3 regions of the Rhizobium sp. BK538 genome follow, and region 1 is predicted to be linked to each of the others. Evidence: riboswitches for the same ligand, from Rfam matches in the RefSeq annotation. Region 1 holds a riboswitch; each other region holds the start of a gene.

Region 1 (9,753 bases):
CGCGTGCAAACGCCGATCGCGCCTTGCTGAAGGTCAAGGTGGGCACCGGCGACGATGAGAGTCGTATCCGCGCCGTTCGTCTTGCCGCACCCGATGTGGCCATCATCCTCGATGCCAACGAGGGCTGGCCGGAAGACACGCTGGAGCATCATCTGCGCGTCGCAGCCGAAGCTGGCATCGCCCTCGTCGAACAGCCGTTGCCGGCTGGCAAGGATGAGCTCCTCGCCGAAATCCGCCGCCCGCTGCTCGTTTGCGCCGACGAAAGTGTCCACCACACAGGCGACCTCGCAAGCCTTCGCGATCGCTATGACGCGATCAACATCAAGCTCGACAAGACAGGCGGACTCACCGAGGCGTTGGCAATGAAGAAAGAGGCGCAGCGCCTTGATTTCGAAATCATGGTCGGCTGCATGGTCGGCACATCGCTGGCGATGGCGCCGGCTGTACTGCTGGCGCAGGGCGTCGATTTCGTCGATCTCGACGGACCGCTGCTGCTTGCGCGCGACCGTGAACCCGGTCTGCGCTACGCCGCCTCTCTTGTCTGGCCGCCGGATGCCGCGCTTTGGGGCTGAAGATAGTAGGCGACGATGACAAGGCCTAGCCCGGTCAGCGCCACCAGCGCCATCACATAATAGCTTGCGAGCCCAAGCAAGGCGTAGACGTAGCCGGAAGCAATCGTCATCAGCCCCATGAACATGCCGTTGTAGAAGAAATAGGCGCCCTGCGCCGACGACTCCTGGGTCTCTTGCACGGAGGCCACGATCCGCCGTTGGACGCCCGTGTGCACGAACGCATAGGTGCAGGAATGCATGCACTGGAGCAGAAAGAAACCCCAAAATCCCCAATGCATCGGAAACAGGATCCAGCGACAGACGCTGACCGCCGCCCCAAATCGAATGAGCGTCCAGGCGCTGAATCGGCGGCTGAGCCGCCGGGACAGAAAGAACACGGTCACCTCCGCAGCGACGCCGGCGCTCCACAGGACCGCGATCTGTGTCCCGGAGAAGCCGAGATCGCGCCAGTAGAGCGACGCGAAGGCCTGCAGGACCGCGTGGCTCGACTGCTGGATCGCGACGCCGATCAACAAGGCCAGCAAATGCGGCTGTCGCAGCGAACTTCCTGTCGCAGCCGAGATATCGACGGGTGTGCCACGCCGGCGCGTCGGGCCTATCCGCGGGCAATAGATCGCCATCACCACGGTCATGACGAAGCCGAACGTCATCACAGGGAGCACCATCTCGCCACCCCAATAGCCGATCAGCTCCCCGCCGATCAGGGTGGAAACGATAAACGCGATCGAGCCCCAGACCCTCATCGAGCCATAATCCAGACCCCAGCGCCGGACGCCCGAAATCACGATCGATTCGACGACCGGGACGTAGCAGGCAAAGGTCGCTCCCTGGATCGTATAGACGATCAGCACCGGCCAGAATGTGTTCGTCCAGTAGAGCGCGATCGCCGTCAGCAGCGATAGGCAACCTGAAAACAACAGCACATCCGCCCGCTCATTCATCCGGTCGGCATACATCGCGACGATCGGAGCGACGAGGACACGCACGACCATCGGCACGGCTAGGATGACGCCGATCTCATGGTCGTTGAACGCGTGCAGCGCAAGCCACATCGGGAAGAACGGCAAGGCCACACCATTGACGAGCAAAGGCGCACAGTAGGACAAAGCACTGAGAAGCCGGAAGCGCGGTGGCGCCCCCTCACTTGCTGGAGGATTTTGAGCGGGAATCATGGGGTGACCTGCAGGAAACTGAACGTTGCCTATCACGTCAACCTAAGGGCGACTATGGCAAGAAATTGCCCATCTGAAACGTTTTAGAAAATAAATAGGCCTGTCGCAAAGACACAACGGGCTAAATTGATGCATGGAATTGGGGATCGAAAGGCCGCGTTCAGGCGGCCTGCTGCGCGACTTCCTTTTCGTGATGGCCGATCGCCATCGGGATCGGCTGCATGCCGCTCGTTGCACGCCACTCGATCAATTCAAACGTGCCGTCCTGATGCTCGGCAATCGCCGTGCAGCTTTCGACCCAGTCGCCGGTATTAATGTAACGGATGCCGTCCATGTCCTCCATCACCGCGTGGTGGATATGGCCACAGATCACGCCGTCGGCACCGTGCTTGCGAGCTTCTTCGGCGACGACCCGCTGGAACTCGCCGATGAAGTTGACTGCGTGTTTGACCTGCAGCTTGGCCCATGCGGAAAACGACCAATAGGGCATGCCCATCCGGCGGCGGATGGCTGCCAGGCCGACATTGATCATGATCGCCATGTCGTAGGCCCAGTCGCCGAGATAAGCGAGCAGGCGCGCGTTGCGCACGACGACGTCGAACTCGTCGCCATGCAACACGAGGTATTTCTTGCCGTCGGCCGCCTCATGCATCATCCGCTCAGCAACCTCGATGCCGCCGAAATGGGTGCCCGGAAAGTCGCGAAGGAATTCGTCGTGATTGCCCGGGATATAGATGACCCGCGTGCCCTTGCGCGCCTTGCGCAGTAGCTTCTGGACCACATCGTTGCAATCCTGCGGCCAGTACCAGCAACGCTTCAACCGCCAGCCGTCGACGATATCGCCGACAAGAAAGATGGTATCCGCCTCGTGATGCTTGAGAAAATCCAGCAGGAAGTCCACCTTCGCGGCCTTGGAGCCGAGATGCACATCGGAAATGAAAAGCGTACGGAAGTGCCGCGTATCCATATTGTCCCTCACAAGCATCCTGCTCATGTCCCATTGTTCACCTGCCCTTCCAAAACCAGAGTCGTGTTTCAGGAAGATGACATGCCGGCGCTACGGCTGATTTTCCCGGTTTCCATCGAGCCTCGCCGCGGCCGCGGCAGATTTGCGCTGTTTTCGCATTTCGAACGGAAATTCCGACTGTTCCGCCACCCCGTTTGATGTATTGAAGGCAGTTCAAAGACAGCATGCGGCAGCCCGGAGGCGATGATGGATCATCAGGAAAAGTCCAAGACGGAAAAAAATCTGGCAGGTGGAAGTCTCGACGAGCAGGCGCTCTACTTCCATCGCTATCCGCGTCCGGGCAAGCTCGAAATCCAGGCGATCAAGCCGCTCGGCAACCAGCGCGACCTGGCACTCGCCTATTCTCCGGGCGTTGCAGCGCCCTGCCTGGCGATCCGCGACAATCCCGAGACGGCCGCCGACTATACGTCTCGCGCAAATCTCGTAGCGGTCATTTCCAACGGTACGGCCGTTCTCGGCCTCGGCAATATCGGCCCGTTGGCATCGAAGCCGGTCATGGAGGGCAAGGCCGTCCTCTTCAAGAAGTTCGCCAACATCGACGTCTTCGACATCGAGGTCGATGCATCGAGCGTCGAGCAGATGGTGTCGACCGTCGCCTCGCTCGAGCCGACCTTCGGCGGCATCAATCTCGAGGACATCAAGGCACCGGAATGTTTCGAGATCGAGCGTCAGCTGCGCGAAACCATGAAGATCCCGGTCTTCCACGATGACCAGCATGGCACCGCCATCATCGTTGCCGCCGCCATCCTCAATGGTCTGGAACTGGCGAACAAGAAGATCGACGAGGTCAAGATCGTCGCCTCGGGTGCCGGTGCTGCCGCCCTTGCCTGCCTCAATCTCCTCGTCACGCTCGGCGCCAAGCGGGAAAACATCTGGGTCCATGACATCGAGGGCCTCGTCTACGAAGGCCGCACCGAATTGATGGACGAATGGAAGAGCGTCTACACGCAGAAGAGCGACACACGCACACTCGCCGAAAACATCGGCGGTGCCGACGTCTTCCTTGGACTTTCCGCCGCCGGCGTGCTGAAGTCGGAACTGCTGGCGCAGATGGCCGAAAACCCGCTGATCATGGCGCTCGCCAACCCGACGCCCGAGATCATGCCCGATCTCGCTCGCGCCGCGCGCCCCGATGCCATGATCTGCACCGGCCGTTCCGACTTCCCGAACCAGGTGAACAACGTTCTCTGCTTCCCCTATATTTTCCGCGGCGCGCTCGATTGCGGCGCAGTGACGATCAACGAAGAAATGAAAATGGCGGCCGTGCGCGCCATCGCAGCACTTGCGCGCGAGGAACCTTCCGACGTCGCCGCACGCGCCTACTCGGGTGAAACGCCGGTCTTCGGCCCGAACTACCTGATTCCCTCGCCTTTCGACCCGCGCCTGATCCTGCGCATCGCCCCGGCCGTCGCGAAGGCAGCCGCCGAGAGCGGTGTCGCCCTGCGCCCGATCAGCGACTTCGACGCCTACCTCGACCAGCTCAACCGTTTCGTCTTCCGCTCCGGTTTCATCATGAAGCCGATCTTTGCCGCGGCGAAGAATGCCGAGCGCAAGCGCGTGATCTTCTCCGAAGGCGAGGACGAGCGGGTGTTGCGCGCCGCACAGGTCCTGCTGGAAGAAGGAATTGCCAAACCGATCCTGATCGGTCGCCCGCAAGTCATCGAGACTCGCCTAAAGCGCTACGGCCTACGCATTCGTCCACTGGCCGATTTCGATGTCATCAACCCGGAAGACGATCCACGCTTCCGCGAATATGTCGATCTCTACTTCTCGCTCGTTGGACGTCGCGGCGTCATTCCGGAGGCAGCCCGTACCATCGTTCGTACCAACACGACTGTCATCGGCGCCCTGGCCCTGAAGCGGGGTGAGGCAGATGCGCTCATCTGTGGGCTGGAGGGCCGCTACGAGAAACATCTGCGCGACGTTCGCCAGATCATCGGCAAGCGACACGACGTGTGCGACTTCTCGGCGCTCAGCCTGCTGATCTCGCAGCGCGGTGCCGCCTTCTTCACCGACACCTACGTCACCTTTAATCCGACTGCGGAGGAGATTGCGGAGTCCGCTGTTCTTGCCGCCGAGGAAATCAAGCGCTTCGGCATCACGCCGCGAGCTGCCCTCGTATCCCATTCGAATTTCGGTTCGCGTGAGTCCGAGAGCGCGACGAAGATGCGTGCCGCTCTCAAGCTCGTGCGTGAGGCGGCGCCGGATCTCGAAGTCGACGGCGAAATGCACGGCGAAAGCGCGATCTCCGACGCCCTGCGCAAGCGCGTCATGCCCGACACGACCCTGCACGACGAAGCAAACCTGCTGGTTTTCCCGAACCTCGATGCAGCCAACATCACGCTCGGCGTCGTAAAGTCGATGATCGACGGGTTGCACGTCGGGCCGATCTTGCTTGGTGCAGCGCTGCCCGCGCACATCCTGGCGCCGTCCGTCACTTCCCGCGGCGTAGTCAACATGGCCGCCCTCGCCGTCGTGGAGGCTTCACAACCGGCGTGATTTGCCGCAGATCGAGAAAATGCGGTAGGATTCTGACCGCAGCTCGTTAAGACAAACGAGCTAGCAATGAAGGCGCGGCGAAAAAGCCGCGCCAGACGACCCTGCTATTTGCTCATCGATGGGACGATGCCTTGAACCGCTGGATTCTGTCACTCATAGCCGCATTTACTTTGACCGGCCCGAGCTACGCCCAGATGCCGGCAATCTGTGGCGATCTGCGCGCCCGCCTTGCCGACCTGCCGCAGATCATCGGCAGCACGTCCGAGGTGCGCAAGTACGCCAGCGCTATCGCAGAGCAGAACCTTGAGCTTCGCAAGGTCCGCAGCGATCTGCGCCAGAGCGGCTGCACGAGCGGCAGCATGGTGGTGATCGGCGACGATGACGGATACTGCGGGGAACTCGAGCGCGCAGAATCCAAGATGGTCGACAATATCCGCTATCTCCAGCAGCGTCGCGACGAACTGCGCGGTCAGAGCGAGGATGTCCGCACGAGGAACGAACTTCTTGCCGCACTCGATGACAATGGCTGCAACGAGGAACAATGGCCCGCCGACAGCGCCGAAGGGTATGCGCAGCCACCGAGTATCGAAGATCAGGCGCTGCGAAGCGACACGTTCATTCCGTTGGGTCGTGATCCCAGCCGGCGCCGCTATGGTCTCCCGGGCATGTCGCCGCTCTCTCATCTGAACACCGTCTGCGTGCGAAGCTGTGACGGCGGCTTTTTTCCGTTGAGCTCGAACGCAACATCCCAGGACTTTGCCCGCGATGCCGACACCTGCTCGAAGATGTGTCCCGGCATCGACACCGAGCTCTTCTATCATGACGTCTCCAGCACGGAGACATCGCAGATGATCTCCGCGGCGACAGGCGCGCCCTACAGCGCCATGCCGAATGCCTTCGCCTACAAGAACCGCAAGCCCGGCGAAAGATCGTCCTGCAGCTGCGATCTAAACGCCTACTACGAGCGGATGCGAAAAAGCCAAACGATCAGCGAACCGCCGCAGGGGTCGATCACCACGATCGAAACCAAGAAGCCCGAGACCAAGAGCCCGACCGCAGCACCCGCGGTTCCGCTGCCACAGGTGCCGGACAGGCCTTACGACCCGGCAAACAAGGTCCGTCAGATCGGTCCGCAGTTCCTGGCGGGCGACCAAGGCACGATCGACCTCAAGAACCCGGCAAAGCCAGGTCCCCAGCCGCAGCAATAGTCGCTGCCTAGTCTGCAGACTTGCCCCAACGATCCATAAACACAAGCTCCTCCAGCGGCAGGCGCTGGCGCCATCCTTTGACCGCCAGTTCCGGTTGGTCATAGAGCTGATCGACGTAACCTAGGCACAGCCAGGCAACGATCTCCACCCGCTCCGGAACGCCGAGAATCCCCTTGATATCGGACTCGTGAAAGATGCTCACCCAGCCGACCCCGACGCCTTCGGCACGCGCTGCCAGCCACAAATTCTGCACGGCGCAGACTGTGGAGTAGGAGTCCATTCGCCGGTTGTGGGTCCGTCCGAGAACGACATCACCGCAGCGATCGGGATCACAGGTGACGCAAATGCTGAGCGGTGCGGCTCGGATGCCCTCCAGCTTCAGCGACCGGTAGAGCTGCTGTCGCTCCCCCTGAAACATCTCGCCGGCCTCGCGATTAGCGCGATCGAACGCCTGCCAAACAGCCTCCTTCATCTGCTGATCGCGCACCAGGACGAAGTTCCAGGGCTGCATGAATCCAACAGACGGGGCGTGGTGCGCAGCCGTCAAAAGCCTGCTGACGACGTCGTCGGGTATGGGATCCGGGCGAAACTCCGAACGCACGTCACGGCGCGTCGAAATCGCCCTGTAGACGGCGTCGCGGTCCTCGGTCGAAAAGGCTGCAGCTCCCGACAGGGAGCCTGAATGGTCTGGTCGCATCGTCAATCCCCAACAACACAACCGCCCGCCGTCCACGCGGGTCAGTCTATGATGTCGGGCCGGTCTTCTGACTTGGCGTCATCCGACTGCCGCGCCTTCCCGGTACTGGACCAGTGGCGTGTTGCGGCAGTCGTCAGCCTTACAGCGTTGGGCACGTTTCGGTCTCACACCGAATTCCCGATTCTCCCGCCTAAGACGGGCACCCGACGGAAGGGTCTATGCCGGCAAAAATCACGCGATGCAATCCCTCACACAGAGACTGGGTAGTAACGCACATAGGCGAACTCATCGCCCGACGGCGACCAGTTCGGCACGTTGATCGTTCCCTGCCCGCCGAAGAGATCGAAGAGTGTTGTCAGCTTGCCCCCATCCATGTCCATCAGCCGCAGCCGTACATTGAGATCGCGCGGGTGGTCGAAGACGTCGGGATCGTAGGAAAGGATCAGGACCTTATCGTTGTTTGGCGACGGATGAGCAAACCAATTCCCACAATTGTCGCTGGTGATCTGCTCGAGGCCGGTCCCATCCGGGTGAATGCGCCAGATCTGCATGAGGCCGGTGCGGCTGGAATTGAAGTAGATCCACTGGCCGTCGGCTGAATAATCCGGCCCGTCATTGCGCACCTCGCCGTGCGTCAACCGCTTTTCTTCGCCGCCGTCCACGGAGATCGTGTAGATATCGAATACGTCGTTGCGGATGCCGCAATAGGCCAGTTGTTTCCCGTCGGGCGACCAGCCATGCCAGTAGGACGGCTGATTTTGCGTCACCAGACGCGGCGTGCCGCCTTCGGCGGGTAGCACATAAATCGTCGACTTACCGAACTCAGTCTTATCGGAAATGACGATCTGACGGCCATCAGGCGAAATGCCATGATCATTGTTACAGGCCGTGGCAAAGCCGGTATCGACCTTTTCGACCTTGCCCGAACCGTCAAGCGCCAGACGGTACAGAAGACCGTCACCGTTCAGCAGAAGATAGCTACCGTCGGGTGAAAAGTTCGGCGCCTCCACGAGTTGCGTGGTTTGCCAGACGACGCGCGCCTCGCCTGTCCTGATGTTGTAGATCTCGACGGAACTGCGCAATCTGAATCCTCCTGACATCGACTCCGTCAGACCTACGACGGCCCGCCACTCAGCACAAGCAAATGCACCAGGCCAGCTTGCACCACAGGACGTGTCTCTTGGGCGACCGGCGCCTTATCCACTAATCACAAATGCGGGAAACCTAACGGTTCATCTAGCGTTCATGACGAGGATGTGACAGTTCGGTGAAGCTTTTATGACGTTGGAGTTTTCCGGTTGATCGCGTTGGTAATGAGGTCTGCAGTGGCAGCGCGCTTTGCGTCGCTTTCCACCGATTTCGGAGGAAGCGTCCGGTCGCCTGCTATACGCACAGCGCTCGGCGTCGCTCTTTGCGCCCTGCTTGCTCTCTTTGCTACGGCCGCCGTCGAGATAATTGCCCGCGATGGGCTGGCCGACGTGCGCGAATTCCTGATATCGCCGGCGCGTCCCGGAATGACGACCGTTGTAATGTTGACTGTCCTGATGCTGTCGCTCGATGCCGCCTTGGGAAGACAATTCATTTCGGCATTGATCGTTCTCCCGCTGGTCTTCGTTCCCGCCATTGTCTCCAACCAGAAGCAGCATTACCTCACGGACCCCCTTTATCCATCCGACGTTCTTTTCGGGCGCCAGATCATGGAACTGCTTCCTGTCATGGTGCGCGACCGCCCCTGGACTGCCGTTGCGATGGTTGTCGGCATTGCCCTTTCCGCTGGCGCGCTTGTCATCCTCTGGCGCTTCGCCTGGCGCAACTTCCCGAAACTCTCAAGGACCTCTCGCCTCCGCCACCTGTGCGTCGGCCTGCCCGTTATCGCGACTTTCGGGTCATTGATGGACTATTCACAGTATTCCTTCATCCGTGACCGCCTTCAGGTGGTCCCGATGATGTGGGACCAGAAGGAAAACTACCGGAGCAACGGCTTCATCCTCGCCTTCATCTTCAATATTCCGATGGCCGACGTTGCAGCACCGGCCGGCTTCGGTACGCAGGCGCTTGATGCTATCCCCGGCCGCAACTACGGCTATCTCAGCGGCCCACGAGAAAAGCCCGACGTGATCATGCTGATGAGTGAATCGTTCTGGGATCCGACCCGACTGAAGACGCTGAGCCTGTCGCCCGATCCCATGCCGACTATTCGCGCCGAGCAGTCTGGCCATGTATTCTCACCGGAGTTCGGCGGCATGACCGCCAACGTCGAATTCGAGGCGTTGACAGGCTTTTCCAATGCCTTCCTCCCATATGGCAGCATCCCCTATCAGCAATACATCCGTCGCGATGTTCCCTCGCTCGCCACGTTCTTCCGCGGCGAAGGCTATGCCGCCCGCTCACTTCATCCATTCAGCGGCTGGTTCTGGAACCGCAACGAAGTCTACAAGGACTTCGGTTTCGAGCAGTTCCGCTCTGAAGAAACCATGCCTCCGATGGAAAAGAGGGGCATCTTCGCTTCGGACGAGTCCCTTATGAAGGAGATCATGCGCGAGGCCGACGGTATTGATCGTCCGTTCTTCTTCTTTGG
Region 2 (9,753 bases), on a different contig from region 1:
CGCCCGGCTGCCCCTTGATGCCCGAGCGGAACGGATGCTTGATCAGCTCCATCTCGGTAACGAGATCGGCGATCTCGATCAGCTCGTCCTTGGCGTTGCGCCCGGTCAGGACGACATGAGTCATATACGGCTTCTCGTTCTTCAGGAACTCCACCACCTCGTTGATATCGAGGTAGTCGTAGCGCAACGCGATATTGATCTCGTCGAGCAGCACCATCGAGTTGCGCTCGTCGCGGATCAGCTCCTTCGCCTTCTCCCAGGCGGCACCGGCGGCAGCCACGTCGCGAGCGCGATCCTGGGTCTCCCAGGTGAAGCCCTCGCCCATGGTATGGAACTGGCAGATGTCGGAGAAGTGCTTCTCGATCAGGTCGCGCTCGCCGGTCCACATCGCGCCCTTGATGAACTGCACGACAGCGGAGGGCTTTCCATGCGCGATATGGCGGAAGATCATTCCGAACGCCGAGGAGGACTTGCCCTTGCCTTTCCCGGTATGGACGATGATGAGACCCTTCTCATCGGTCTTTGAGGCCATGATCTTGTCGCGGGCGGCTTTCTTCTTCGCCATCTTCTCGGCGTGGCGTGCGTCGTCGTGGCCAGTCGGCTCAGTGGTTTCGGCAGTCATCTCAATTTTCCCCGGATGCAAGCTTGAATGTGTCTGAAAGATCGAACCGCGCCGAATTGCTTCGCGGCGTCCAAAGGTGCCGATCGATGGCCTCGAGCAGTCGCTCCTTCATGTCGTCGAAGGCGGCAGGGTTTTTCTCGACCATGAAATCGCGCACCTTCGGATCGACCACGAAGGCCTGATAGACGGCTTCGAAATGATGATTGGCCACCGCTCCCGTCGTCGCGGCAAAGGCGAAAAGATAATCGACAGTCGCAGCGATCTCAAAGGCTCCTTTGTAGCCATGGCGAATAACGCCATCGATCCACTTCGGATTAACCACGCGGCCACGCACAACACGCCCGATCTCCTCTTCCAACGATCGGATGACCGGCTTTTCCGGCCTCGAATGATCGTTGTGGTAGATCGATGGCCGATCGCCCGCCAGCATTTCGGCTGCAGCCGCCATCCCGCCCTCGAACTGGTAGTAGTCGTCGCTGTCCAGAAGGTCGTGCTCGCGATTGTCCTGGTTCTGGACGACAGCCTGGATCGAGCGCAGGCGCTCTTCGAAGACGCCACGCTCCGCCCGGCCCTCTTCGCCGGCACCGTAAGCATAGCTACCCCACACGAGATAGGCTTCGGCCAGATCGGCGCGACGCTCCCATCCCTTTTCATCGATCAATGCCTGTAAGCCGGCGCCGTAGGCCCCCGGCTTTGAGCCGAAGATACGATAGCCGGCGCGACGACCCGCTTGCGTCGCGTCCAGACCGGCAGCCTCGAGCCGCGCCGCCTCGCCGCGCATGCGCTCGGCAATCGGATTGTCCACCGCATCCTCGTCGAGCGCGCCGACCGCACGGATGGCCTTGTCGAACAGCGCGATCTGTTCGGGAAAGGCATCTCGGAAAAAGCCGGAAATGCGCAACGTCACGTCGACACGCGGGCGGCGCAGCAGCGCCGGCGGAATGACTTCGTAGCCGGTGACGCGCCGCGAGGTCATGTCCCAGACCGGCTTCACGCCGATCAGGGCCAGAGCCTGTGCAATATCATCGCCGCCGGTGCGCATGTTCGAAGTGCCCCAGGCGGTCAGGCCGAAGGACACCGGCCATTCGCCGTGATCCTGCACATAGCGGCGGATCAGCAATTCGGCGGACTTCCTCCCTAGCTCGTAAGCGGCCGGCGTCGGAACCGCGCGGCTGTCGAGCGAGTAAAAGTTTCGCCCAGTCGGCAGTACATCCGGGCGTCCTCGCGTCGGCGCACCCGACGGCCCGGGCGCCACGAAACGGCCGTCGAGCCCCCGGAGCAGACCTTCGATCTCGGCAGCCCCGCAGGCCAAAATGGCGGGCTTGAGCCGCATTTCGATCTCCGCAAGCACGGCGCGTGTGGCCCCCCAATCCTCCGGGCAAGCGAACTCGCCTGCGACCAGCCTTGCCGCAAGCAGTTCGATCCGCTCGACAGTATCGCCGTTCGTTCGCCAGATCGCGTCTGTGGTATCAGCAAGACTATCCGGAAGCGGCCCGGCCCAAGGCTCGGCCATGTCGCAGTCGAGAGGGTCGAAATCCAGGCCGATATCTGCGGCAATCGCCCGCTGGAGGCTGCGGTCGCCGTCCTGGCCGAGGCCCCGCGGGACCCGAGCCAATGACACCGTCAAATCGGTCAGCAATCGGCCCTGAGGCGAGACGCCGAACACATGCAGGCCATCGCGAATCTGCATCTCCTTGAGGTCGCAGAGATAGGCATCGAGCTTCTTCAGCGCTTCGGTTTCGCTCTCGCCTTTGTTGATACCGGCATCGCGGTCGAGACCTATGTCCGCCACGAGGTCGAGAATCTGGTTGCCGAGAAGCCGAATGCGGCGCGGATCGCCACCTGACGCCTCGTAGTATTCGTCGACCAGCGCCTCCAGATCCTTCAGCGGCCCGTAGCTCTCGGCACGTGTCAGCGGCGGTGTCAGATGGTCGATGATCACGGCGCCAGCGCGACGCTTCGCCTGAGTTCCCTCGCCGGGATCATTGACGATGAAGGGATAGAGATGCGGCATCGGGCCGAGGATGGCTTCCGGATAGCATTCCTCGGAGAGCGCCAGCGCCTTGCCCGGCAGCCACTCGAGATTGCCGTGCTTGCCCATGTGGATGACGGCGTGCGCGCCGAACTCGTGGCGAAGGAAAGCGTAGAAGGCAAGATAGCCGTGCGGCGGCACAAGATCCGGCGAATGATAGCTTTCCTTCGGATCGATGTTGTAGCCCCGCGCCGGCTGGATGCCGACCAGCACCTCCCCAAGCCGCATGAACGGCAGCGCAAAAGCGCCGTTCAGCACATAGGGATCGGTCTCGGGCGCACCCCAGCGCGCACCGATTTCATCCTGAATCGTTTTGGGAAGACTTGCGAAGAAAGCTTTGTAACGACTCAAGGAAAGCACTTCGCGGACAAGCTTCCCATCCGTGCCGGAATTTGTCGGGCCTTCCATAAGCCGCCGGATCAGCGCTTCGCCATCATCCGGCACATCCGCCACTCGATAACCGGCGGCACGCATCGCCTTCAGCGCCTCGACGGTGCCGGCAGGCGTGTCCAGCCCGACGCCATTGCCGAGTCTGCCATCGCGGTTTGGATAGTTGGCCATGACAAGCGCAATGCGCCGGTCGCCGGCAGATGTCGTGCGCAGCGTCGCCCAGCTGGCAGCAAGCCGGGCCGTATAGTGCATCCGCTCGATATCGGGCTCGCTGCCGACAATGTTGGCCTCGACCCTCGCATCGTAGCGAGCCGCGGATTTGAAGGAGACCGCGCGGGCAAGCACCCGTCCGTCCACTTCAGGCAGCGCAACATTCATTCCAAGATCGCGCGCGGTGAGGCCCTGCGAGGAGGTGGCCCAGGCCTGACGCGACGACGCCGAAAAGATCGCCTGAAGCACGACCGCGTCGTTGGCTTCCAACACGGTCGGTTCACGATCCGCGCCCGGCGCAGATACGGCAAAGCCAGTCGTGTTGATCACCACTTCGGGTTTGATGAGGTCAAAGACACTTTCGAGAATGCCCTTCGAGACGGGGTCCTTGAGACTATAGGCAAACACCGGCAGCGGCCGGATGCCTTCGGCCAGCAGCGTATCGATCAAGGCTTCGACAGGCCTGGTCTCGCCGCTCTGCACGAGCGCCCGATAAAAGCTGACTGCAACGACAGGCGAATGCGACGGCCCTTGCAGGAATCGAAGCCGCCCATCGCATGCCGCTTTCCACTCCTCGACACCGACGACGCCCTTGCCCGGCCACCAGATCCCGGCCTTCATCAGCGGCGATGCCGCTTCGGGCTTTTCAGCGCCTGATAGCACCGCGCCGGCATAAGCGAGAAACGCACGTGAATTGGCGTCGCCACCTTCGATGAGATAGGCCCAGAGGGCATTTAAGTCTTCAAGCGGAACATTCGAAAACGGCGTCAAACCCGCGTCCGGCTTCGAATCTCCCGGCAGTACGGCGATAAGCGCGCCATGGCGCGCTGCCGCCGCATGAAGCGCCTCGAGTGCATAGTGGAAATAGCTTGCGCCACCCAACGCCCTGACGACGATCAGCTTCGCATGCCGGGCCGTCCGCTTGATATAGGCGTCGACCGACATCGGATGCTTCAAGCTCATCAGGCTTGCCAGCCGCAGCCCGAAGCCAGCGGCCGCTTCGTCATACGCGGCCGCCACTGCAGCAAGCTCGGTGTCGGCCGCCGACAAAAAGAGGACATCACCGGGAGACTGACCGAGATCGATCGCCTCCTCGCCGTCACTTATCGTTCCCTGCTGTGCCAGGAGCAAATGCATTGGTCTGCCTTATGCCAGCGCTTCTATCGCCTTGCGCACCGCCGCTTCGTCCATCTCGTGCAGGCCGATGACGACCAGGCGGGTACCGCGCGCTTCGCCGGGCGCCCAGGCGCGATCGAAATAGTGGTCGACGCGGGTTCCAACCGCCTGGACTTGCAGGCGCATCGGCTTGCCAGGAACATCGACGAATCCCTTGAGGCGCAGCACGTCATGCTGGCCGATGATCGACTTCAACGCGCCCACGAAGGCGGCAGGATCGGCAACGGGGCCGAGTTCCACGACAAAGCTGTCGAACTCGTCGTGGTCGTGCGTTACGCCGTCCTGGTGCTCGAGTTCATGATGGGACTTGCGGTTGACTACATCGTCTTCGGTACCGACGCCGAGCCCGAGCAGCACGCTCGCCGGAACCTCGCCATTGCGTGCCTCGATCATGACAGGCTTGCGGGCAACACGGGAAGCGACCTCGTCGCGCACGCGACCGAGGCCTGCCGCATCGAGAAGATCGGTCTTGTTGAGCACGATCAGATCGGCGCAGGTCAGTTGATCCTCGAAAAGCTCCTCGATCGGGCTTTCGTGGTCGAGCGACTCGTCCTCCACGCGGCGGGCCTCGACGGCATCGTGATCGTCGGCAAAGCGCCCGGCGGCAACGGCGGCGCTATCGACGACGGTGACCACGCCATCGACGGTGACCTGCGTGCGGATGTCGGGCCAGTTGAAGGCGGCAACGAGCGGCTGGGGCAGCGCGAGGCCGGAGGTTTCGATGACGATGTGGTCGGGGCGCTGTTCGCGTTCCAAAAGCTTCGTCATCGTCGGAATGAAGTCGTCGGCAACCGTGCAGCAGATGCAGCCATTGGTGAGCTCGATGATATCGTCCTCGGTGCAGTTTTCGGCGCCGCAGCCCCTGAGCACCTCGCCGTCGACGCCGAGATCGCCGAACTCGTTGATAATCAGCGCGATCTTCTTGCCGTTTGTATTGGAAAGCAGATTGCGGATCATCGTCGTCTTGCCGGCGCCGAGAAAGCCGGTGATCACGGTCGCCGGGATTTTCTGCTGGTTCATGAAATTCAACCCTTCATCTTCAGCGGCAGACCTGCCGCGATAAAATACACATCCGCGGCTTCAGCCGCGATCATTTGATGCAAGCGGCCGGCATGATCCCGGAATTCCCGCGCCATGCGGTTTTCCGGAACGATGCCCAGACCGACCTCATTGGAAACGATGACGAGGCGCGCACGCGCCGTAGGCACGTACGCGGCAAGCGAGGCGAACTCTGCCCCAATGTCGCGCTGCTCCATCATCAGATTGGTGACCCAAAGCGTCAGGCAATCGACAAGGATCGCCCGCCCCTCGCCGTCGATCGCCCGCAGGCATCCGACAAGATCGAGCGGTTCTTCCTGGGTATGCCACAGATGGCCACGATCGGCTTTGTGCTTGTCGATCCGGACGCGCATCTCGTCGTCCCAAGCCCGGCCCGTTGCCACATAATGGCGCTCCAGACCGGTCGAAACGACCAACTGCTCGGCAAAACGTGATTTTCCAGAGCGCGCACCGCCCAAGACGAAGGTCGCGCCGGATGATATCGGGCTCATGGAAAGTACTGTCCGATCTGCGGAAGTCTTCCGCGAGAAGCCGGAGCGGCTGCAAAACGCAGCCGGAAAATCTCTCTTTCAGCCATGACAACCTCCGTGCTGGCAGCGGGCATCACCCAGGAATGGGCTGTTCGCCCGGCACGATTGGCAGGTCTCCTGGCTCGCGGATTTTAGCCGCGATCGGGGCAGACCGGAAACCGGTCGCCCAGATCGTGCTAGCGGATCTTCCTCGCCTTCCCGGCTGCATTTCATGAAAAGGCGGACGATTCGTAGACGTAAGAGGCGTCCAGCCCCGGTTGATCATGATGCACTGCCAGTGACTTTTCCGTCGCCGCTTCCGCGCCGCCCGCCTGCACTATTGCAGACCGTCAACCACGGGGAACCAACGCCGGACGGAAAACCCTGACCGCTCTACAGTCGCGGGGTCGGCTATGATGACGGTGCCCGGATTGGGTCCACCGCTTCACATTCCCTTTTCATCCGTACCGATTCAACCGGTCCGGAACCATCCGTTATGAAGTCATCGTTAGGCAAGGCTACTGGCGAAGTCAATCGTGAGCCATCACTCACGACAACGACATTGCATGCCTCGGGCCGCGGTCAAGACGACCTTCTCTACCATATTTATCGTCTTTTATCAGTGGCTTACGTCACAAATAATTGTTGCCAGCGCCGGTCTTTTGCCGCAATTGCATCGCAAGCGGGTCGCGCCACTGATTGCCCTTCCCCTCACCGCACTTGACCGCACCAGCGCCCGCCTAGTTTCTCTGCCATGCTCCTGAAAGTCGATATCCGCCGCTTCGGCCCGTTTCACACCCTCCTCGATATCGGGCGGATGCGCGCTCTGCTGCGGCGGAGCGAAATGGGGATGGTTATCGCCGGCGCGATCGTCGGGGTGATCTCCGGGCTGGCTGTGACAGGCATGAGCCTGGCCTCCCGTGCAATGCACAGGCTGATCTTCGGAATCAGCGACGTCGAGAGGCTGAGCTCCTCGCAGATCGATAACAAGTTCCTGCTACTGACGGCACCGGTTTGCGGCGGCATCCTGCTCGGTCTTTTGCTGTTCATCCTCGCCAAGACCCGTAAGAAGCCGATGGTGGACCCGATCGAGGCAAACGCTCTGCATGGCGGTCGGCTATCGCTCACCGACAGCATTCTGGTGGCCGTCCAGAACCTTATTTCGAACGGATTCGGCGCTTCGGTGGGCCTGGAAGCCGGCTACACACAGTTGGCGGCCGGTCTGGCCTCGAAGCTTGGCCTAAAGTTGCAGCTTCGCCGGTCGGACCTGCGCGTTCTCGTCGGATGCGGCGCGGCCGGTGCGATTGCCGCGGCCTTCAATGCGCCGCTGACCGGCGCCTTCTATGCCTTCGAGCTCATCATTGGCACATACACCATCGTCTCGCTGACGCCCGTTGTCGTTTCCGCACTGGTCGCGACCCAGTTTGCGCGGCTGCTGGCCGGCAGCGATTTCCTGATCGATGTTGGCGAATTCGGCTCGGTCATGCCGGCGGACTATGTCCCGGCTCTGCTACTCGGTGCCGTCTGCGCGGGCGTTGGCATTCTCATCATGCAGGGCGTCGCCTCGATCGAGGAACTGGCGCGCCGGAGTTCCATCGCAACGCCGCTGCGCCCCGCCCTTGGCGGCATCGTCGTCGGTCTGCTGGCCCTTATCACGCCGCAGGTCCTGTCAGCGGGACACGGAGCGCTGCACCTCAATCTCGGGCGCGATGTCGCTATTCCGGTCCTCATTGGGTTGCTTCTCCTCAAAGCCTTCGCCTCCGCGATCTCGATCGGCTCGGGTTTCAGAGGCGGCCTCTTCTTCGCGTCGCTGTTCATGGGGGCGTTGCTCGGCAAGCTATTTGCCTATTCCGCACCCTATTTCGCCCACGCGACGCTGACACCCGTCATCTACGCGGTCGTCGGCATGAGTTCGCTCGCAGTCGCCGTTATTGGCGGCCCCCTGACGATGACGTTCCTGGCGCTGGAGATCACCGGCGACTTTCCAATCACCGCGCTTGTCCTTGCGGCCGTCATCACGTCCTCACTCGTCGTGCGCAGCACCTTCGGCTACTCCTTCGCAACATGGCGCTTCCACCTGCGCGGCGAGAGCATTCGCAGCGCCCACGATGTCGGCTGGATTCGCAACCTGACGGTCGGCCGGCTGATGCGCGCCGATGTGAAGACCGCCAACGCCACGCTCTCGATCGACGAGTTCAAGGAGCGCTTCCCCATTGGTTCGGCGCAGCGCGTCGTCCTGGTGGACGACACGGGCAAATATAGCGGCCTGGTGCTCGTTCCCGATATTTACGCGAACCTGACCGACACCGACGACACCGGCAAGGATCTCAGCGAATTCATCCGCTACAAGAACGATTTCCTGCAGCCGCAGATGAACGCCAAGCAGGCAGCCGCCATCTTCGACAAGACCGAAAGCGAAGCGCTGGCCGTCGTCAACAATCTGATTGAGCGCAAGGTTGTCGGGCAACTGAGCGAGGCCTATACGCTCCGCCGCTATAGCGAAGAACTAGATCGCCGCCGCCGCGAAATATCTGGCGAGATCTAGCCGAAGAGCTTGTCGAGCCAGCGCCGGTCAAGACAGGCTTCCAACTCGGCCGCAATGTCGTCAAGGGCCTTTTCGACACCCGCACGGTAATCGTTCGCTTCGCCCGAAAGACCGAGACTCCGCAGCAAATGGGAACGATAAATGTCACTCGTGAAGAGCCCGTGCAGATATGTGCCGGCAATCCGGCCGTCTGCGGATACTGCACCGTCCGGCTTTCCATCGATGATCGCGAACGGCCGGCCGCAATCCTCTCCGACGGTGATGCCGAGGTGGATCTGATAGCCTGCAAGCGGCGCGCCGTCTTCCACCGTCACGGCGACGCTGTTCCGCACCGTCTTTTCCGGTGCCATCATCGTCTCGACATCCAGTAGGCCGAGACCGGTAGTCTCCACCGCATCTCCCTCGATGCCCAAGGGGTCGCGGACCTTACGTCCGAGCATCTGATAGCCGCCGCAAATGCCGATGACCCGGCCACCCCGTTTCACATGGGCCAGGAGATCGGCATCCCAACCTTGCGTGCGCATATCCGCCAGATCCGATATCGTCGACTTCGAACCGGGCAGGATGACCAGACGGGCGTCCGACGGCAGCCGCTCGCCGGGGCGGACAAAAACCAACTCGACATCCGGCTCCGCAGCCAGCGGATCCAGATCGTCGAAATTCGCGATGCGGGAAAACACCGGTACGGCAATCCTCAGCGCAGCCGTACCGCCTCGTGCCAGGCGCTCCAGCGCCACCGAGTCCTCGGCCGGCAATTGCGAAGCGTATTTGAGCCACGGCACCACACCGAAGCATGGCCACCCGGTATGATCCCGTACAGCATCGATCCCTGCATCGAACAGCGAAACGTCGCCGCGGAACTTGTTGATGATGTAGCCGGATATCATTGCCCGGTCTTCCCCGGATAGGATCGTATGCGTGCCGACCAGCGAAGCGATCACGCCGCCCCGATCGATATCGCCCACCAGGACGACGGGCACGCCGGCGCGTGCCGCAAATCCCATATTGGCGATATCGCCGGCCCTGAGATTGATTTCGGCAGGCGAGCCGGCGCCTTCCACAATGACAAGATCTGCTCTGATCGAAACTTCGGAAAAGCTCTGCATCACGTAGTCGAGGAGTGCGGGCTTGAGTTTTTGATAGTCCCGCCCTTTGGCCTGCCCCCAGACCTTGCCGTGGACGATGATCTGGCTGCCGTATTCGGATTGCG
Region 3 (9,753 bases), on a different contig from region 1:
GGGCCGCTTCCGGATCGATCGCGTTGTCGAAGGCAAGCGGCCCGTCGAGAATGCCACCCGTTATCTGCCCGCGCTCAGCCATCTTGCAGAGGGCGGCTGCGTCAATGGTCGAGGGTATCTTCGACGTGACGGTCTCGACAGCCGAAAGGATTGCCACCCGGGGCACGCCAAGGCCGACCTGTGTGAACAAGTCGATCGCGTTCTGGATGATATCCCGCTTGGCATCGAGATCCGGCGCAATGTTGATTGCGGCATCGGTGATAAAAAGCGTTTCCGAATAGTTCGGCACATCCATCACAAAGACATGGCTGATCCGGCGCGCCGTCCGCAGCCCGGTAGCCGATGAGGTGACGGCCCGCATGAGCTCATCCGTGTGCAGGCTCCCCTTCATCAGCAGGTTGGCACCGCCTTCCCGGATGATCTCCACCGACTTCGCCGCTGCTGCATCGCTATGCGGCGTGTCGATCAGTTCGAATGGCGAGATATCAAGGTCGTGAGATTTGGCGACCGCGCGCACCTTCTCTCCCGGCCCGACAAGGATCGGACGCATCAACCCAACCTCGGCCGCCTCGACCGCTCCACGCAGCGATGTCTCATCACAAGGATGGGCGACAACCGTCCGCATCTGCGGCACCTGTTTTGCCTTTGCGATCAGCCGTTCATACTTTTCATGACGCCCGGCTTCTTCCCCGATGTTGTCCAAATCCGGCATCTGCACGTGCTCCGTGTTGAAGGACGAGTACAAGTTTTCGACCGTCGGCAACTCTCGTTCAGTTTGCGCGCCTGACCGCCTTGAGCGGCGTGGGTTTCCTCGGTGGCGATACGGGTCCGGCAAGCGGCTCTGCGGAGAGATCGAAAAGCCCGATAACCCTCTGCCAGCGCCGCTCGGCTTCTTCCGAAAGCGGCCCACGCGCATTCAAGACCTGCTGGAGAGACGACAAGGCTTCGCGGCGAACGTCTTCTTCCGCCGGCAACAGGCGAGGTATCGCATTGACGGCAGCCTCCTCATCGATCACCAGCATGAAAAACTGATCGCGGATCAACGCCTTGAACTCCGCCAGCGTCATTGCCGGCATTGCGTCCTCGGCGTCGCGCATCCGACGGATCGCGGCAAATCCACGCTCATCGGCTGCGCCGCTCGCCATGGCGACGTAAAGCAGGCTACGCGCCAGGCCTTCGCGAAGCCCACCATTGCCGATTTGCGCCTTGAGTTCCTCGACCTTCGTCTTAAGGACCTGACGATGAAGTCCGGTTTTGCTCGCGCGCCGGTGCGGCTTTGCGTCGGACGGATCGATACCAACGGCCGCCTGCAAAAGCGGAGAGCCATAGACAGAGAGGAACGTCGCCTCGCCTAGGGCCTCCATTGCTTCGCGCCATGCATCCAGCCCCGCAACAATCTGCCGGGAGAATGCCTGTTCCAACGCCAGGAAGGGATTGTCCGCAGCAACGGGGCGCCGCTCGTCCTCAACATCGACGGCAAGGTCTGCAATCGGTGCCATCAGGGGATTGATGTCAGAAAACAGCTCGTACTGCAGCCGGAGCGGATGCGCTTCGCGCAACTGACTGGCCGCCCATTCGGGCACCATCGCGCGGACAACAGGCTGGAGGAACCTGCGATAAAGCGAGAGGTTGATATCCGACACCTTGGCGACAGTTGCAAAGCTGCGGTCGTCCTCGGCACTATTGCAGCCGAATACTTTGATGTCATCGAGCGTCCTTGCCTCGCAGCGCATAATCCAATCGCCCTCGACGAGATCCCCGCCGATGGTCTCATCGGTCTTTGCCTCGAAGATTGCCTCATAGAGGCCTGGCGGCAACGCATCGATCAGGTCGATGTTGCTGGAGAGTTCTCCATGCTCCTTGCGGGCAACGCTGGCGGACACGAAGATCCCGAGATGGCCGACGGTTTCGTGAACGGTGTAGACGATCGTCTGCCCGTGCGACCGTATCTCGTTCACGTCATCATAGAGGTCCAGGATCCACCCGAGCGCCTGTGCGGGGGGTGTGATGTTGTCTCCCTTGGAGCAGAAGACCACGATCGGCGCACGAATATTGCGAAGATCGATTGCCTCGCCATTGGATGCCTCGATGCGGCCTGCCGCGAGATTGTTGCCAACGAAGAGCTCGTCGACGATGAACTGGATCTCTTCGGCGTTCAGGCTGACGTGCCCGCCCCACCACTCCTCGAAGCCGAGATAGCGCGGCGCCTCAGTATCGATCTTCGAGTAGAGATTATACTGCTTGGTCCAGAGCGTGTTGGCGGGGTTCTGGTTCTCGAAATTCTGAACCAGCCAGGCGCCGTCGAACTGTCGGTGGCCAAGGTCGCTCGTCAACGCGGTGAGCCAGGTGCCGCCCAGCAACCCGCCCGTATAGCGCATCGGATACTTGCCGCGCTCACCAGCCCAATAGGAAAGCGGCGCACCGGCAATGATAACCGATCCGAAGAGTTCCGGGCGCATGGCTGCGAGCATCATGACGGCCCAGCCCGCCTGGCAATTTCCGATCACACAGGGCTTGGCGTCCGCCTGCGGATGCAGCGAAATGACTTTCTCCAGAAAGACCGCTTCCGCCAGAGCAATGTTTTCGATCGTCTGTCCCGGCACCGGCTGCGGAAGGAAACCGATGAAATAGCATGGGTGCCCAGCTCTCAGCGCGACGCCGATTTCACTGTCCGCCTTGAACCCGCCGATGCCCGGTCCGTGCCCGGCTCTCGGATCGACGACAACGAAAGGTCGGCGTGTCTGGTCAACCTCTATTCCATCAGGCGGGACGATCCGGACCAGCGCGTAGTTGACCGGCCGCTCGAACGTACGCCCGTCGAGCACGATTTCGGGTGTGAAGCTTAGGACATGCGGCGCCGTCGCTTCGGCATGAGCCCTATACTGGTTGCCGCGTTTGCGCATGACATCCCAGAACAACACGCTGCGCTGGGCGGCATCCAAGGCATAGTCGAAAGCAAGACCGGCTGGGCCAAACTGAGCGGCAAAACTGGTCGTCGGAAGATAGGAAGAGTACCGCATGCCAAAGCTCCCTCATCCACCCTCTCTGCGAGGGATCAGAATCCTATGCCCGGGATAGTATTCTCGGTCTGCGTCCGCTCTGTGAATGGACAGCTCGCGCCGTCAGACACATGTTTTGTTAGCAGATGCAGCATAAGCGCATTGGGCGGAGTACCCAACGTATTTTACGGTAGCATACGCCGTTCCTTGACAGCGCCACGGATGGTCGTGCCAGTTCTTGGTGAGGTATTTGTCGATGAGCAACAGGCCCGAAGGGCACCGTACGTCGGTAGTTCGTCCAGCCCGCTATGCTTGGGCCCAACAGCAGCATCGTCAGGCGATAATGTATTGAATGTTGCACCGCCCATGGATCGAGGACGTCTCGACATGCGCCTGCACGCCGAACACGTCGCCGATCAGATCCCGCGTCAGCACGTGCTGCGGCGTCCCCGTCGCAACGATTTTACCCCGCTGGAGCACAGCCAGCTGATCGCAGAACATGGCGGCCAGATTGAGATCGTGCAGGGCGATGATGCAGGTGACGCCGAGCCTGGAAATCAGGCCCAGGATCTCGAGCTGATGCTGGATGTCCAGGTGGTTCGTAGGCTCATCAAGGAGTAGTTCGGTCGGGCTCTGCGCAAGGGCACGCGCGATATGGACACGCTGGCGCTCGCCGCCGGAGAGCGTCTGCCAAAGTTGCTTCGCTCGGCCTTCCATGCCGACGCGCGAGAGCGCCTCATCCACGGCAGCATCATCCTTTGCACCCAAGGGCGACAGGAGACTGCGATGAGGCGTGCGCCCGAGGCGCACAACATCCTTTGCGGTCAACTGCGTCTCGGTTGTCGCCTGCTGCTCGACGAAAGCAACACGGCGCGCGAGATCGCTCCGCGCCATAGTCGAAACGTCGCTCTCGCCCAAACGAACAATGCCGCTGCGCACCTTCCGCAACCTGCAGATCAGCCGCAACAGACTCGACTTGCCGGATCCGTTCGGCCCGAGCAGCCCGAGAATCGTTCCTGTCTGCACCGTCAGGCTGACGCCGTTGACGATCAGGGAGTTGCCTGCTGTAAAGCTCACATTGTCGAGGCTGATGCTCATGCCGTCTTCCGAGCGCGATACAGGATGACCGCAAAGGCAGGCGCGCCGAACAAGGCCGTGACGACCCCGATTGGCAAGACTTGTTGCGGGATGATGATCCGCGAGATGATATCGGCGCCGACCATGAAGATCGCGCCGCCGAGCACAGTCGCGGGAAGCAGGCGATCATGCGTGGGCCCGACAAGGAACCTCGCGGCGTGCGGGATGACCAGTCCGACAAAACCGATTGCGCCAACCATGCTGACCACGGTTGCCGTCATCAGCGCCGTTGTTCCAAGAAGCACCACCTGCACACGCCTGACCGCAATACCCAACGATGCCGCCGCGTCCGTTCCGAAGACGAAGGCATCCAGCGCCCGCACATGGAACAGCGAAACGACGAAGCCGAGCACCGTCACCGGCACGGCCAGATAGACGTCAGGCCAGCGGATACCGCTCAGCGAGCCAAGCAACCAGAACATGACGCCCCTCGCCTGCTCGGCATTTGCCGAGGTCGTGACGATATAGGAGGTGGCCGCATTGAAGAGCTGCGATCCGGCGACGCCGCAAAGAATGATGCGTTCGCTAGTGCCTCCGGCGCCTGCCGCAAGAAAGGCAACGAGCAGGAATGCGATCACGGCGCCGATAAAGGCGCCGCTGGACAGACTGAGAACACCATAGCCGAAGCCGAGCAGCATCACGCCAACCGCGCCGGTCGAGGCTCCTGCGGAAACGCCGAGCACGTAGGGTTCGGCCAACGGGTTTCGCAGCAACGCCTGCAGAACCGCGCCGCTGAGCGCGAGCGACGCCCCGGCACTTGCGGCCACCAACGCTCGGCTCAATCTATAGTCCCAGATGATGCCTTGATGGATGCGGCTAAGCTCGAAAGTCGTACCGAGGAGGCGGTTCGACACCGCTTTCGCGGTCGTCGCCAGCGGGATCGATATCTCCCCGATCGAAACGGCGAGACCGATCATCAGAGCGAGCAGGGAGAATGCAGCAATGGCGAGCGCACCATGCGCCCACCATACCGACTGCCTGAAAATGGCGCCGCTCACTGCGCCAGACCGAAGGAATTGATGCCCTTCGCCAGTATCTCGATCCCGTCGATCGTCCGGATCGTCGGGTTCATCGATTGGGCATCCATCATGACGAAGCGCTTATTCCTGACGGCATCGAGTTGGCTCGTGACCGGGTCCTTTGCCAGAAAGTTGAGCTTTACCGTGGGGTCATCCGCCGCATAGCGGCGCCGGTCCATCGTCGCTACGACGATCACAGCCGGATTGGCCTCTGCAATCGTCTCCCAGCCGACGAGCGGCCACTCCTCGTCTGTCGCGACCACATTCTTCGCACCGAGCATCTTCAGGACATAGGCCGGGGCGCTGTTCTTTCCGGCGATGAATGCATCGCCGTTGATTTCCTTGCTGGAGAACCAGAAGACGACCGGGAGGTTCTTTGCAGCGGCACCGGCAACCGATGCGACGGCCCGCGCTTCGCGTTGCTGCAGCTCGGCGATGAGCGCATCGCCGCGCTCCGTGATGTCGAAGATTTCGGCCAACTCAGCGATCTCCCGATAGATCAGGTCCATCGTGAACAGTTCCTTGCGAACGCCGTCGCCGCTGTCGGCATTGACCTTGGCGACGCAATCCGCCGGCGCGATGTAGGTATTGATGCCGAGTTCGGCGAATTGCTCCCGCTTGCCGACGGACCCTTGCTGACCGACGTGCCACTCAAACTCGGCGGCGACCAGATCCGGTTCCTGACCGACGACGGATTCAAAGCTCGGATCGTTGTCGGCAAGCCGTTTGATCCTCGCGTTGACTTCGGCATATTGCGGCAAAACCGGGCCGACCCAGACTGCCGTTCCGGCAATCCTGTCCGCCAGCCCGAGCGAGAAAAGAACTTCGGTCATGCCCTGACCGACCGATACGATGTTGGCCGGCGCCTTATTGAAGACGACCTCGCGGCCGCAATTGTTGATGGTCAATGGATACTGGGTGGCGGCAAGACTTGGCGCCGCCAAGCCAGCAAAGCCGAAGGCAAGCGCAATGGCTGCAAGAAATTTACGCATAGGCAATCTCGATTAGGAGGAAAGGGGCCAGCGTTCATTGCCGGCGCAACCGCTAGGAATGACGGCACGCCGGGCTAACGCTAGCGACGGAAAACCCAATCGAGACGGATGTGTGCTCTATATCGGCGAAGGCTCAGGTCAATCATGGCTGTTCCTTTCCGGGCATCCCCGCCCGGGTGATTGGATCGTGATTGACGGCAGGTCTCCTGGCTCACGGATATATGCCTTCATCTGCCTTCCCGCGATTGGTTCGCAGTGACATGGTCCTAAACGACCTCGGATGAGCGACAATCCGCCTACAGTTGCGGGGGCAGCCACGGTTTTGGTCCCTCTTGGGTCGTCCTCACCATGTTCCCTATTAATCCCCTTAGAGTCGTCCTTGGGGAACCGTCGCGCTCAGTTACGCCGGCGAGCCGTGCGACGTCAAGTCATCGATTGGTGGGCGCTCGTCCGGGTTGGCTCTGCTGCATATCTTGAAATCCGACCTCAGGACATCCTCGGATGTTGGCAAAGGTGATCTCCCGGCGATCGCCCCATTCGGTCAGTCCTCTCAGCGTCAGAACGTTCTCGTCGCGATAGACAAGGTCGGTGCGGTAGATGCCAGCGCGGCGGGCCCGGTTCTGCGCCTGACTGACGTTGCAGGTGCCTTCCGATGGCGACACATGCCAGGTGCTCATACCACTGCCATTGGGTTGCCAACCGCCTGACTGACCCAAGGCCGCTGCTGGTAGAAGGACTACGATCCCCAAGGTCGTATGGAAGGCCGCTTTCATGATCCCCTGCCCCGGTTGTGCGCGAAGTGTTGCCACAAGCGCCGAGATGATGCGGCCAAAATAGACGGACCTGTGCATTGCGCAATCATCTACAGACTGGGCCGCACCCCATTTGCGACAAATCGCGGGGAAGTCGCCCATCAGCGTTGATGATCGGTTAAAACTGCCTGTGGGCCGGAGCAATCGCCGTCTCGACGGCGACGATTGCGCTCCGGCGGCGAGCATCTATCGTGCTGGCGCTCCTTCCGGGCCACCGCGACCAAGCTTGTCAGGAAGCGGCTGCCCTTTCGGGGTGAATTCGAGCGACCCTGAGTTTATGCAGAAGCGCTCGCCTGTCGGAGGCGGGCCGTCGGGAAAGACGTGCCCCTGATGCGCGTTGCAACGCGCGCAAACAATTTCCGTTCTGAGCATGCGGTAGCGGGTATCACGAACGCGCCGCAGGTGATTGTCGGCTGCCGGGGCCGTGAAGCTCGGCCAGCCTGTACCGCTTTCGAATTTCGCAACGGCCTTGAACAGCGGAAGTCCGCAGAGCCGGCAGGTAAAAAACCCCTCGCGTCGCTCGTGGAGGAACACGCCACAGAATGGCGCCTCCTCACCATGCTCCAAAAGCAGATGGCGATCCTCCTCGCTGAGGTCCGCCACCAGCTGCTCCATCTGTTCCCGAGTGGGAGGGGTAAGATCGAACTGCAATTCGACGACGTCACGCATTCCTGGTTTTCCTTCGATCCGGCGGTTTCCCGAGACCTTCTTCGCGCAGATTACCGTCACCAAAGAGACGGCGCCGCTGAAGCGCCGTCCTAACCGCCCCTACGCCGACCGCAGCGAGCGGAAGGCCGCTCTGAGCTCCGAAGCGAAGCCCTTCGGCTGCTCCCAAGCAGCAAAGTGCCCGCCCTTGTCGAGCTTGTTGTAGTGGATGAGCTTCGGATAGGCGCGTTCCGTCCAGCTGCGCGGAGCCGCATAGATCTCATCCGGAAAAACGCTAACGGCGACCGGAATGGTGACATTCTTGACGGCAAAGAACGCCAGCTTGTTTTTCCAGTAGAGCCGCGCCGACGAGACGGCCGTGTTCGTCAGCCAGCAGAATGTAATGTTGTCCAGGATATCGTCCCGCGTCAGGCCTTCGGCCTTTCCATCGAAGACGCGTGCGATCATCTCGTAGCTGCGGATATCGTGGTCGATCATCCATGCTGCCAGACCGACCGGCGAGTCCGCGATCTGACGACGCCGGCAACCGCCGCGCATCCAAGCAGGCTACGCCGTGTGATCGATGATACTGGAGCTGTCATGATATCCTCCTGTGCTTGAGGTTGCTCGGGATGCGGGCACGATTTCACTGAAGGCGGCGCGCATCCCGTTGCATGATGGTGTTGGCGATACCTTTGGATTGGTTCTCGCCGAGAGCGTTCTCATCCCTTCAAACGAGGTTGAGCGCCACGTCGATGTTGCCGCGCGTTGCCTTGGAATACGGGCAGATCTCATGCGCTGCGTGGATGAGTTCCTCGGCGACATCACGCTCAATGCCCGGCACGCTGACGTTCAGGCGTGCGCGCAGGAAGTAGGAACCACCGTCGGCGTTCAGATCGATTTCCATGTCGATCTCGGGCTCAACGGGCAGCTTGATCTTTCTTTGCGCTGCAGCGACCTCAATGGCACCAATGAAGCAAGCCGACCAAGCAGCGCCGAAGAGGCGTTCGGCCGCCGGGTGCGGCTGCGACAACTGAAGGTCAAGCTCGCCATCACTGCTGCGTGTGAAACCATTGCGACCGCCCTTGTTGTGGGTCTTGCCGGTAAAGAGGAGTTTCTCGGTCATGGTAAAATCCTTTCTGGGATTTGTTAATCGTATCCGCTTTAATCGGATACGATCTAAATAGGTCGATGAAAATGCATTGTCAATACCATTGCGATTTAATCGGATGCGATTTATATAAAAAGCAGAACGAACAGCCGAATAGGATCTCCCATGTCCGCATCCAAAACCGCCAAGAACCTGGAGACAGGAGCGCCCTCTTCCGGCGAGAGCGACAGCAAGAGCAACAAGCTCTCCAACTTTTTATGCTTCGCGGTCTACTCGGCAAATCTGGCCTTCGGCCGCGCATACAAGCCGATCCTCGACAAGCTGAATCTGACCTACACCCAGTATATCGCAATGGTCGCCCTCTCCGAGAAGGACGACCAGACCGTAGGAACGCTCGGCGAAAAGCTCTTCCTGGAATCAAACACGCTGACGCCGATGCTCAAGAAACTTGAGTCCCTGGGCTATATCCAACGCAAACGCGATCCCGCTGACGAGCGGCAGGTGCGACTGAGCCTGACGCCGGCCGGACGCAATCTGGTTGAGGCGGTTCCCGGCGCGCCACTGGTGGAAGCCACCGGCCTCGGCGAGGACTTTCCGGTCGTGCAGAAATCCGTGGTACGGCTGCGCGACAACCTCCTAAAGGCAACGCAAGACGGGCCGGCGAAGGATTGATCATTCTCACTGCTGTAAGCGTCGATGTATGCGGCGCTCGCTTGGCATGCGGGACGAGGGCGTCGCGCATTTGGCGCGCTGGCAACAATCCGCGACCAACCGGCGGGCAGGATTGGGCGTGGCGGTAGAGCATAGATGGGCTAATCGGCTTCGTTCCCGATCTTCACCAAGCCGACCCCGCAGAGAAGCGCGCGCCGCGAAAAGACGTTGAACGCTGCACAAGTTGGAAACGGCAGTGACTGTCAGAAGACTTTTGCTCCTTAGAGCAGCGATTTCGGCTGGAATGCGCCATTTGCGGTCGTCATCCGAGAATGGCGTCCGATTGCTAATTCAGAAGACAGGGTTGCATCACTCAGGCTTTTAATA

What was found. Region 1 has a riboswitch for cobalamin ahead of bluB (5,6-dimethylbenzimidazole synthase). Riboswitches for the same ligand answer to the same signal wherever they lie in the genome.
Region 2: another riboswitch for cobalamin. It lies ahead of cobU (bifunctional adenosylcobinamide kinase/adenosylcobinamide-phosphate guanylyltransferase); the one in region 1 lies ahead of bluB (5,6-dimethylbenzimidazole synthase).
Region 3: another riboswitch for cobalamin. It lies ahead of FHX09_RS23755 (ABC transporter substrate-binding protein); the one in region 1 lies ahead of bluB (5,6-dimethylbenzimidazole synthase).

Annotation. Positions count from the first base shown of each region.
Region 1 is NZ_JACIFT010000035.1:4,731-14,483, forward strand. It holds gene dgcA (N-acetyl-D-Glu racemase DgcA) at 1-572, shown strand, start outside; gene FHX09_RS27810 (MFS transporter) at 524-1,744, opposite strand; gene FHX09_RS27815 (UDP-2,3-diacylglucosamine diphosphatase) at 1,905-2,711, opposite strand; gene FHX09_RS27820 (NADP-dependent malic enzyme) at 2,958-5,270, shown strand; gene FHX09_RS27825 (DUF2865 domain-containing protein) at 5,402-6,478, shown strand; gene bluB (5,6-dimethylbenzimidazole synthase) at 6,486-7,175, opposite strand; cobalamin riboswitch at 7,215-7,397, opposite strand; gene FHX09_RS27835 (PD40 domain-containing protein) at 7,424-8,257, opposite strand; gene FHX09_RS27840 (LTA synthase family protein) at 8,474-9,753, shown strand, end outside.
Region 2 is NZ_JACIFT010000013.1:119,073-128,825, reverse strand. It holds gene cobO (cob(I)yrinic acid a,c-diamide adenosyltransferase) at 1-622, opposite strand, end outside; gene cobN (cobaltochelatase subunit CobN) at 624-4,391, opposite strand; gene cobW (cobalamin biosynthesis protein CobW) at 4,401-5,450, opposite strand; gene cobU (bifunctional adenosylcobinamide kinase/adenosylcobinamide-phosphate guanylyltransferase) at 5,456-5,980, opposite strand; cobalamin riboswitch at 6,109-6,505, opposite strand; gene FHX09_RS17625 (chloride channel protein) at 6,753-8,543, shown strand; gene FHX09_RS17620 (cobyric acid synthase) at 8,540-9,753, opposite strand, start outside.
Region 3 is NZ_JACIFT010000022.1:69,136-78,888, forward strand. It holds gene FHX09_RS23735 (phosphate acetyltransferase) at 1-712, opposite strand, end outside; gene FHX09_RS23740 (DUF3141 domain-containing protein) at 771-3,020, opposite strand; gene FHX09_RS23745 (ABC transporter ATP-binding protein) at 3,333-4,097, opposite strand; gene FHX09_RS23750 (iron ABC transporter permease) at 4,094-5,134, opposite strand; gene FHX09_RS23755 (ABC transporter substrate-binding protein) at 5,131-6,147, opposite strand; cobalamin riboswitch at 6,326-6,554, opposite strand; gene FHX09_RS23760 (hypothetical protein) at 6,576-6,920, opposite strand; gene msrB (peptide-methionine (R)-S-oxide reductase MsrB) at 7,146-7,628, opposite strand; partial or broken gene FHX09_RS23770 (epoxide hydrolase) at 7,728-8,135, opposite strand; gene FHX09_RS23775 (organic hydroperoxide resistance protein) at 8,335-8,730, opposite strand; gene FHX09_RS23780 (MarR family transcriptional regulator) at 8,881-9,387, shown strand.